DNA from 2 places in the Streptomyces sp. NPDC059456 genome. Region 1 is predicted to be linked to the other one. Evidence: riboswitches for the same ligand, from Rfam matches in the RefSeq annotation. Region 1 holds a riboswitch; the other holds the start of a gene.
What was found. Region 1 has a riboswitch for thiamine pyrophosphate ahead of thiC (phosphomethylpyrimidine synthase ThiC). Riboswitches for the same ligand answer to the same signal wherever they lie in the genome.

Region 1 (5,008 bases):
GAACCGCGCGTCCGACAGGGCGTCGTCCCACTCCTGGGCGCCCGGGTGGCCCTTGGCCAGGTCCGCCGCGTGAGCGGCGATCTTGTAGGTGATGACGCCGGTCTTCACGTCGTCGCGGTTGGGCAGGCCTAGGTGCTCCTTCGGCGTGACGTAGCAGAGCATCGCGGTGCCCCACCAGGCGATCATCGCGGCGCCGATGCCGGAGGTGATGTGGTCGTACGCCGGGGCGACGTCCGTGGTCAGCGGGCCGAGCGTGTAGAACGGCGCCTCCTCGCAGATCTCCTGCTGGAGGTCGATGTTCTCCTTGATCTTGTGCATCGGGACGTGCCCGGGGCCCTCGATCATGGTCTGCACGTTGTGCCGCTTGGCGATCGTGTTCAGCTCGCCCAGGGTCTTCAGCTCGGCGAACTGCGCGGCGTCGTTGGCGTCCGCGATCGAGCCGGGACGCAGGCCGTCGCCCAGCGAGTACGTGACGTCGTACGTCGCGAGGATCTCGCAGAGCTCCTCGAAGTTCGTGTAGAGGAAGTTCTCCTTGTGGTGCGCCAGGCACCAGGCGGCCATGATCGAGCCGCCGCGCGAGACGATGCCGGTCTTGCGGCGGGCGGTCAGCGGCACGTACGGCAGCAGCACGCCGGCGTGGACCGTCATGTAGTCCACGCCCTGCTCGGCCTGCTCGATGACCGTGTCCTTGTAGATCTCCCAGGTCAGGTCCTCGGCGCGGCCGTCGACCTTCTCCAGTGCCTGGTAGAGCGGCACGGTGCCGATCGGCACGGGGGAGTTGCGCAGCACCCACTCGCGGGTGGTGTGGATGTTGCGGCCCGTCGAGAGGTCCATGACCGTGTCGGCGCCCCACTTGGTCGCCCAGGTCATCTTGTCGACCTCTTCCTCGATGGAGGAAGTGACGGCGGAGTTGCCGATGTTGGCGTTGACCTTCACCAGGAACCGCTTACCGATGATCATCGGCTCGATCTCCGGGTGGTTCACGTTCGCCGGAAGCACCGCGCGACCTGCGGCGATCTCCTCGCGCACGACCTCGGGGGAGACGTTCTCGCGGATCGCGACGTACTCCATCTCCGGGGTGATCTCACCACGGCGGGCGTACGCGAGCTGCGTGACCGCGGCGCCGCCGCGGCCACGACGGGGCTGGCGCGGGCGGCCCGGGAAGACCGCGTCGAGGTTCTTGAGGCCACCGCGCGGCGAGGTGTGCTTGATGCCGTCGTCCTCGGGACGCACGGGGCGGCCGGCGTACTCCTCGGTGTCGCCGCGGCCGATGATCCAGTTCTCGCGCAGCGGCGCCAGCCCGCGCCGCACGTCGGTCTCGATCTGCGGGTCGGTGTACGGCCCGGACGTGTCGTAGAGCGTCACGTCCTTGCCGTTGGTGAGGTGGACCTGGCGGACCGGCACCCGGATGTCGGGGCGGGAGCCCGCCACATAGCCCTTGTGCCAGCCCGGCTGGCGCTCGGTGCCGTCGGCGTCCTGGCTGACGGCAGGCGTGCGTGCATCCTGAATGGTCATGAGACCTGATCTCCCTACGCCGGCATTACCCGGTAACAGGTTCGGCGGTCGACGCAGCCTCTTCCCGTCCGCATGTGTGCTGCGTACGGTGATCAGCGCCCTCTCAGCCCGGTGCTCCGAGCTCCCGCGTTGTGCAAAGGTGCCCCCACGCTAGCGTCATCTGTGGCGTGCTGAACAGTGGGCCCCCTCAACTCTTGCGATGATCGGCCGGTGACGTCCATGCCGCAGCCCCCCACCACGCCCACCCAGCCCACGGGTCACGACGACCACGCGCACACGGGCCACGGACATGACCACGGTCCCGCTCAGGCGCACTCCCCCGGGCATGACCACGCTCCCGCCCAGGGGCACTCCCACGGCCACTCGCACGGCCACGGGCCGGCGGCTCCCGTCTCGAAGCACCTGCGCAAGGTCATCGCGGCGGTGCTGATCCCCTTCGCCGCCGCCGTCTTCGTCGGCCTGGTGGTGCTCTGGCCGGGTGGCGCCCCCGCCCACGAGCGCTCCGGGGTGGGCTTCGACAGGCAGACCCAGCAGGGCCGGGTGGTCGCGCTCGAACAGGTCGACTGCAAGTCGGTGAACGCCTCGCAGGTGCCGCCCACGAGCAACCCCACCGCCCCCGAGGGCCGCGAGGCCAAGGCCGCGCAGACCGGCGAGTGCAAGAAGGCCACGATCGAGGTCGGCACCGGATCCGACAAGGGCCGCACCTTCTTCGAGATCGTCCAGCCGGGCGCGCCGCGGCAGTTGAAGGACGGCCAGGAGGTGGTCGTCGCGTACGCGCCGGACGCGCCGCGGGACCTGCAGTACTCCGTGGTCGACGTGAACCGCAAGCTGCCCCTGGCCGTGCTGGCCGGCATCTTCGCGGTGGCGGTGGTCGTCGTCGGCCGGATGCGCGGCCTGTTCGCGCTGATCGCGCTGGTCGTCAGCTTCGGCGTGCTGACCCTGTTCATCCTCCCGGCGATCCTGCAGGGCTCCAACCCGCTGGTCGTCGCCGTCGTCGGCGCGAGCGCCATCATGCTCATCGCGCTCTACATGTGCCACGGCCTGAGCGCCCGCACATCCGTCGCCGTCCTGGGCACGCTCGTCTCGCTGCTGTTGATCGGCCTGCTCGGAACCGTCTTCGTCGACTGGGCGTTCCTCAGCGGCAACACCGACGACAACACCGGCCTGATCCACGGGCTCTACCCGGACATCGACATGAGCGGTCTGCTGCTTGCAGGCGTGATCATCGGATCGCTCGGCGTGCTCGACGACGTAACGGTCACACAGACGTCGGCGGTCTGGGAACTCCACCAGGCCGACTCGACGATGGGCCCCCGCGCCCTGTACCGCGCGGCCATCCGCATCGGCCGTGACCACATCGCCTCGGTGGTCAACACCCTGGTCCTGGCCTACGCGGGCGCCGCGCTTCCCCTGCTGCTGCTGTTCTCGATCGCGAACAGCAGCATGGGTTCGGTGGCCAACAGCGAGCTGGTGGCGGAGGAGATCGTACGGACCCTCGTCGGGTCGATCGGCCTGGTGGCCTCGGTGCCGGTGACCACGGCGCTCGCCGCGCTGGTGGTATCGGCCGACCGGCCGGGATCCCCGGCCGCGGCGGGGGCCTCGGGGCCGGTCCGCGGAGGCCGGGGGCGGCGGCGCAAGCGCTGAGCGACCCGGGTGGCTCGGGGGCCCGGGGCGGCTCGGCTCGGCCGGTCCGCTCAGCCCGCGTTCTGCTCGTTCTGCCGCGCCTCGGCCAGGATCCGGTCCAGTGCCTCGTCGAGGTTCTCCTCGAAGTCGCCGAGGTTGCGCTCCTGACCGAGCGGAACAAGCCGGTCGGTGCGGTCGAGGAACGCGACGAGAGGCGCCGCGCCGGCACGGAACAGCGCCCGGTCGGAACCGACCTGGAGCCTGATGTGGACGTCGGACAGCTCGTCGGGATCGGTGGGGGCGATGTGCACATCGCCGTCACCGCACGGCTTGTTGATCCCGTCGAGGAGGAGTTCGCGGCCGAACGCCCAGGTCACGGGCGCGTCTCCGGGAAGGTGGAAGGTCAGCCGCACTGCGTAGGGGTCACGGGTGTCGTACCGGAGTTCCACCGGGATCCGGAACGAGAGCTCCTCGGAAACGAGGAAGCTCATCATGACCTCTGCCTGTACCGACTCGCGCATGGACTACCCCGCTGTAGTGGAAGTGGCCAGGAATGATCCCCCAGGGCCCTCTTGACAAGGGTGGTGGAAGCGCTTGCAGATCACAAGGAGTGAGTTTTCAGATACTGATAGAGAACGAGAGGGTGCTCAACAGCGCGCCTACTTCACTCCGTAGCCGATTGACCACATAAAGCAATCGTTCCTCCTGGTGCAAAGGGAGGGAAATCGCCATGGTTGCGGCGGTATCGCCTGCAGTGATGGGGATGGCGGCACAGACCGTGCCCAGCGCATATTCCTGACGCTCCGTAACCGGCTCCATGCGTCCGAGAGAGCCGATCCGGGTTTCCAGGGCACGCTGGTCCCTGACGGTGTACTGGGTGACCGCCTCGACGGGGTGCCGGTCGTAATAGTCCCTGCGCGTCTTCTCGTCGAGCTGGGCCAGCAGGCACTGCCCGATGGCGTGCGCGTGGCCGGTCGCACGGAAATCGGCCCACTCCTCGACCGCGGGGCTGGCCGGAGTGTCCGAGACGCCGACGAGCTCGATCTCACCCGCGCGGAAGACCGCGAAGTAGACGGGGGCCCCGACCGCGTCGCGGAAGTGCGCGAGGGAGTCGAGGATCATGCTGCGACGTTTCTGCTGTAGTCCGCCACCCGCCAGCCGCCCGGCGGCGGCGCCGAGCAGGAACACTCCGCCCTCGCGCCGCAGATAGCCCTCGTGGGTGAGGGTGCGCAGCAGGTGGTACGCGGTGGGGAGCGGCAGTCCGGCCTCGCGCGCCAGTTGTTTGGCCGGGGCCCCCTCCCGGTGGGAACCCGCTGCTTCGAGCAGCCTCAACGCGCGCTGCACCGAACCGATCAGCGTCGGCACACCGGCATTGTGAACCGAAGACAAAGCTCACCCCCAGGCGTGGCGGCGGGCCTGGGGAGGGCCCGCCCGGCGGGGGCCGCCCCCGCACAGGCCGCGGTTCCTGGGGGTGGTACTCGGTCGGAACTGGAGAAAACCGCATGTCAGGGCGGCACCACCGGCGTCCGGCGCCCAGGGGACGGCACAGATTGCGACTCTATCCGCCGATTCCCGCCACATGGGCGGTATGCCGTCCCACGTTCCCCCGCCCGGGTTACCGCCGGGATTGACGCCTACCAGCCGCCGGAGGAGGACTTCGAACCGCTGCCGGTGAACTTCTTGACGACGAAGACCAGACCGCCGACGAGCGCGACGAAGAGCAGCAGCTTGAAGACGAACGAGATCAGTGCACCCAGGATGCTGGTGATGACGCCACCGAAGACGAACAGCACCAGAAGCGGGATCGCGACCCACTTGACCCACCAGGGCATGCCTGCGAACGTCTCTCGGATCCCGTCCATGTCCTCAA
Region 2 (5,008 bases), on a different contig from region 1:
GGGAGAGCTCACCTTCGTTGCACCCCGCGGAGCCAAGAAGCCGCCGCGGCACCTTGCCGACCTCACGCCCGAGGAACGCCGGGAAGCCGTGGCCGCGATCGGTGAGAAGCCGTTCCGCGCCAAGCAGCTCTCGCAGCACTACTTCGCCCGGTACGCGCACGACCCGGCCGAGTGGACCGACATTCCGGCGGCCTCCCGGGAGAAGCTCCGGGAGGAGCTGCTGCCCGAGCTGATGAACGTCATCCGGCACATCTCGTGCGACGACGACACCACCCGCAAGACCCTGTGGAAGCTGCACGACGGCACGCTCGTCGAGTCCGTGCTGATGCGCTACCCCGACCGGGTCACCATGTGCATCTCCTCGCAGGCCGGCTGCGGCATGAACTGCCCGTTCTGCGCCACCGGCCAGGCGGGCCTGGACCGCAACCTGTCCACCGCCGAGATCGTCCACCAGATCGTCGACGGCATGCGCGCGCTGCGCGACGGCGAGGTCCCCGGCGGACCGGCCCGGCTGTCCAACATCGTCTTCATGGGCATGGGCGAGCCCCTCGCCAACTACAAGCGGGTCGTCGGCGCCATCCGCCGCCTCACCGACCCCGAGCCCGACGGCCTGGGCCTGTCGCAGCGCGGCATCACCGTCTCCACCGTCGGCCTGGTCCCGGCGATGCTGCGGTTCGCCGACGAGGGCTTCAAGTGCCGCCTCGCGGTCTCGCTGCACGCCCCCGACGACGAGCTGCGCGACACCCTCGTCCCCGTGAACACCCGCTGGAAGGTCCGCGAGGTCCTCGACGCGGCCTGGGAGTACGCCGAGAAGTCCGGCCGCCGGATCTCCATCGAGTACGCCCTGATCCGCGACATCAACGACCAGGCCTGGCGCGGCGACCTCCTCGGCCGCCTCCTCAAGGGCAAGCGCGTCCACGTCAACCTGATCCCGCTGAACCCGACGCCGGGCTCCAAGTGGACCGCTTCGCGCCCCGAGGACGAGAAGGCCTTCGTGGAGGCCATCGCCCGCCACGGCGTGCCGGTGACCGTCCGTGACACCCGGGGCCAGGAGATCGACGGTGCCTGCGGCCAGCTGGCGGCCTCGGAGCGCTAGCCTGCGGTTTTCGCGGGACGGATTCGGCCACGGGGTACCCTGTGGCCGAACCAATTGCATATTCCGACAGGGGAGCGCCACAGCGCTGAGAGTGCGGTAACCGTCATCCGCAGACCCTCTGAACCTCGCCCCGGTCATTCGGGGTAGGAAGTTCGGTCATCACTCAAGCTGTTGCGCCCTGCCCGGCGACCGCTCGCGCTGAGCGCCGGGCAGGGCCGCGTCTTCTCCTGGTCATCCCAGGAGGAATGTTCCGTGAGCACCACCAGGAAGATCGCGGGTGCGGCGCTGGCCGCAGCCGTCGGCGTGAGCACGCTGGCCGCGTGCGGCGGCGCCAAGAAGGACGAGGGCTCCGCCGCGAGCGGGTCCCCGAAGTCCAAGACCGTCACGCTGGTCTCCCACGACTCCTTCAACGTGACCGACACGGTCCTCAAGGAGTTCGAGCAGCAGAGCGGCTACACCGTCAAGGTCCTGAAGTCCGGGGACGCGGGCGCCGCCCTCAACCAGGAGATCCTCACCAAGGGCTCCCCGCGCGGCGACGTCTTCTTCGGCGTGGACAACACGCTGCTCTCGCGCGCCCTCGACAACGGCATCTTCACGCCGTACGAGGTCAAGGGCCTGGCCGACGTGAAGCCCGAGTACGTGCTCGACCAGCAGCACCGGGTCACCCCCATCGACTCCGGCGACATCTGCGTCAACTACGACAAGGCGTACTTCGCCGACAAGAAGATCGCCCCGCCGCAGACGCTCGACGACCTGATCAAGCCGGAGTACAAGAACCTGCTGGTCACCGAGAACGCGGCGACGTCCTCGCCGGGCCTCGGCTTCCTCCTCGCCTCCGTCGGCAAGTACGGCGACGAGGGCTGGAAGGACTACTGGACCAAGCTCAAGGCCAACGGCGTCGAGGTCGTCGACGGCTGGGAGCAGGCCTACAACGAGCGCTTCTCGGGATCCGCGGGCGGCAAGAAGGCCAAGGGCGACCGCCCGCTGGTCGTCTCCTACGCCTCCAGCCCGCCGGCCGAGGTCCTCTACGGCGAGCCGCAGCCGGCCGAGGCCCCCACGGGCGTCTCCACCGGAACCTGCTTCCGCCAGGTCGAGTTCGCGGGCCTGCTCAAGGGCGCGAAGAACGAGGAGGGCGGCAAGGCGCTCCTCGACTTCCTGGTGGGCAAGAAGTTCCAGGAGGACATGCCGCTCCAGATGTTCGTGAACCCGGTGACCAAGGACGCGCAGCTGCCGGAGCTGTTCACGAAGCACGGCGTGGTCATCGAGAAGCCGGAGACCGTCGCTCCGGAGACCATCGCCAAGAACCGTGAGCAGTGGGTCAAGGCATGGTCCTCGCTCGTCGTGAAGTAGGACGCGAGAGCACTCCCGTGAAGGAGGGCGTGCGCGCCACGGCCGTCAGGCTCGCCCTGATGGCCGTGCCGCTCGCCTTCTTCGCGCTGTTCTTCGCCTACCCCGTGGCCGCGATCGTCGGCCGCGGGATCAAGACCGACGAGGGCTGGCAGTTCGGCCGGATCGGCGAGGTGCTGACCCGGCCGGACATCGCCGACGTGCTCTGGTTCACCACCTGGCAGGCGTGCGCGTCCACGGCGCTCACGCTGCTGATCGCACTCCCCGGCGCGTACGTCTTCGCGCGCTTCGAGTTCCCCGGCAAGCAGCTGCTGCGGGCGGTGGTCACGGTCCCGTTCGTGCTGCCGACCGTGGTGGTCGGCACCGCCTTCCTGGCGCTGGTCGGGCGGGGCGGAGTGCTGGACGAGCTGTGGGGCGTCCGGCTGGACACCACCGTGTGGGCGATCCTGCTCGCGCACGTCTTCTTCAACTACGCCGTCGTCGTACGGACGGTCGGCGGGCTCTGGGCGCAGCTGGACCCGCGCCAGGAGGAGGCCGCCCGGGTGCTGGGCGCCGGGCGGTTCGCCGCCTGGCGGCGGGTGACGCTGCCCGCGCTCGGCCCGGCGGTGGCCGCGGCCGCGCTGATGGTGTTCCTGTTCACGTTCACCTCCTTCGGCGTCGTGCAGATCCTCGGCGGACCCTCGTACGCCACCCTGGAGGTGGAGGTCTACCGGCAGACCGCACAGCTGCTGGACCTGTCGACGGCCGCCGTCCTGACGATGGTGCAGTTCGTCGCGGTCGGCCTGATCCTCGCCGTCCACGCCTGGACCGTGCGCCGGCGCGAGGGCGCCCTGCGGCTCGTGGACCCGGCGCGGACCGCGCACCGGCCGAGCGGGCCGGGGCAGCGCGCCCTGCTCGGCGGGGTGCTGCTCACGGTGGCGCTGCTGATCGTGGCCCCGCTGCTGGTCCTGGTGGAGCGCTCCCTCGACGCGCCCGGCGGCTACGGGTTCGGCTTCTACCGGGCGCTCCAGGACGCGGGCGCGGGCGGCGGAACGTTTCTGGTGCCCCCGCTGGAGGCCATCTGGAACTCGCTGCAGTACGCGCTCGCCGCCACCGCCATCGCCCTGCTGATCGGGGGGCTCGCGGCCGCGGCACTGACCCGGCGCGGGGGCCGCTTCGTGCGCGGGTTCGACGCGCTGCTGATGCTTCCGCTCGGGGTGTCGGCGGTGACCGTCGGCTTCGGGTTCCTGATCACCCTGGACGAGCCGCCGCTGGACCTGCGGACCTCGTGGATCCTGGTGCCGCTCGCGCAGGCGCTGGTGGGCGTGCCGTTCGTCGTACGGACCATGCTGCCGGTGCTGCGCGCGGTGGACGGGCGGCTGCGCGAGGCCGCCGCCGTGCTCGGGGCGTCCCCGCTGCGGGCCTGGCGGGAGGTGGACCTGCCGCTGGTGCGGCGGGCGCTGCTGATCGCCGCGGGGTTCGCCTTCGCCGTCTCGCTCGGGGAGTTCGGCGCGACGGTGTTCATCGCCCGGCCCGACCGCCCGACGCTGCCGGTGGCCGTCGCCCGGCTGCTGGGGCGCGCCGGCGAGATGAACTACGGGCAGGCCATGGCCCTGAGCACGATTCTGATGCTGGTGTGCGCGGCGGCCCTGTTGCTGCTGGAGCGGCTGCGCCCCGACAAGACCTCGGGAGAGTTCTGATGACGTTGCTCGAACTGGCCGGGGTGTCGGTCCGCTTCGGCGAGCGTGCCGTCGTCGACGCGGTGGACCTGGAGGTGGCCGAGCACGAGGTCGTCTGTGTGCTCGGGCCGAGCGGCAGCGGAAAGTCCACGCTGCTGCGGGTGGTGGCCGGGCTCCAGCCGGTCTCGGCCGGACGGGTCCTGCTGGGCGGGGCCGATCAGGCGCGGGTGCCCGTGCACCGGCGCGGGGTCGGCCTGATGTTCCAGGACCACCAGCTGTTCCCGCACCGGGACGTGGCCGGGAACGTCGCTTTCGGGCTGCGCGTACGGGGTTCTGCCCGGGGTGCGTACGAGGCGCAGGTCGCGCAGTTGCTGGACCTGGTCGGGCTCCCCGGGGCCCAGGGCCGCTCGGTGGCCTCGCTGTCGGGCGGTGAGCAGCAGCGGGTCGCGCTGGCCCGGGCCCTGGCCCCCTCGCCGCGGCTGCTGATGCTGGACGAGCCGCTGGGCCAGCTGGACCGGGGATTGCGCGAGCGGCTGGTGGTGGAGCTGCGGGAGCTGTTCTCCCGGCTCGGGACCACGGTCCTGGCCGTCACCCACGACCAGGGCGAGGCCTTCGCCCTGGCCGACCGGGTGGTGGTGATGCGGGACGGGCGGATCGCGCAGGCCGGGACCCCGCTGGAGGTCTGGCAGCGGCCGGCCTCGGAGTTCGTGGCGCGCTTCCTCGGCTTCGAGAACGTGATCCCGGCGACCGTGGCGGGAGGGGCCGCGGCGACGGCATGGGGCAAGGTGCCGGTGCCGGCCGGGTCCCCCGAGGGCGAACGGAGCATCCTGATCCGGCCGGCGGGCGTGGTGCTCGCGGCGGCCGGTCTGGGCTGTGAGGTGCTGGCCCGCACCTTCCGCGGCACGCA

Region 2: it holds a riboswitch for thiamine pyrophosphate, as region 1 does, so the genes downstream of both, ACFXA3_RS11450 (thiamine ABC transporter substrate binding subunit) here and thiC (phosphomethylpyrimidine synthase ThiC) in region 1, are expected to answer to the same signal.

Annotation. Positions count from the first base shown of each region.
Region 1 covers NZ_JBHYVA010000094.1:7,352-12,359, reverse strand. The annotation lists gene thiC (phosphomethylpyrimidine synthase ThiC) at 1-1,515, opposite strand, end outside; TPP riboswitch at 1,510-1,653, opposite strand; gene ACFXA3_RS11615 (YibE/F family protein) at 1,735-3,159, shown strand; gene ACFXA3_RS11610 (SsgA family sporulation/cell division regulator) at 3,210-3,659, opposite strand; gene ACFXA3_RS11605 (IclR family transcriptional regulator) at 3,757-4,503, opposite strand; gene ACFXA3_RS11600 (DUF5326 family protein) at 4,773-5,000, opposite strand.
Region 2 covers NZ_JBHYVA010000092.1:11,050-16,057, reverse strand. The annotation lists gene rlmN (23S rRNA (adenine(2503)-C(2))-methyltransferase RlmN) at 1-1,096, shown strand, start outside; TPP riboswitch at 1,155-1,264, shown strand; gene ACFXA3_RS11450 (thiamine ABC transporter substrate binding subunit) at 1,349-2,446, shown strand; gene ACFXA3_RS11445 (ABC transporter permease) at 2,506-4,122, shown strand; gene ACFXA3_RS11440 (ABC transporter ATP-binding protein) at 4,122-5,008, shown strand, end outside.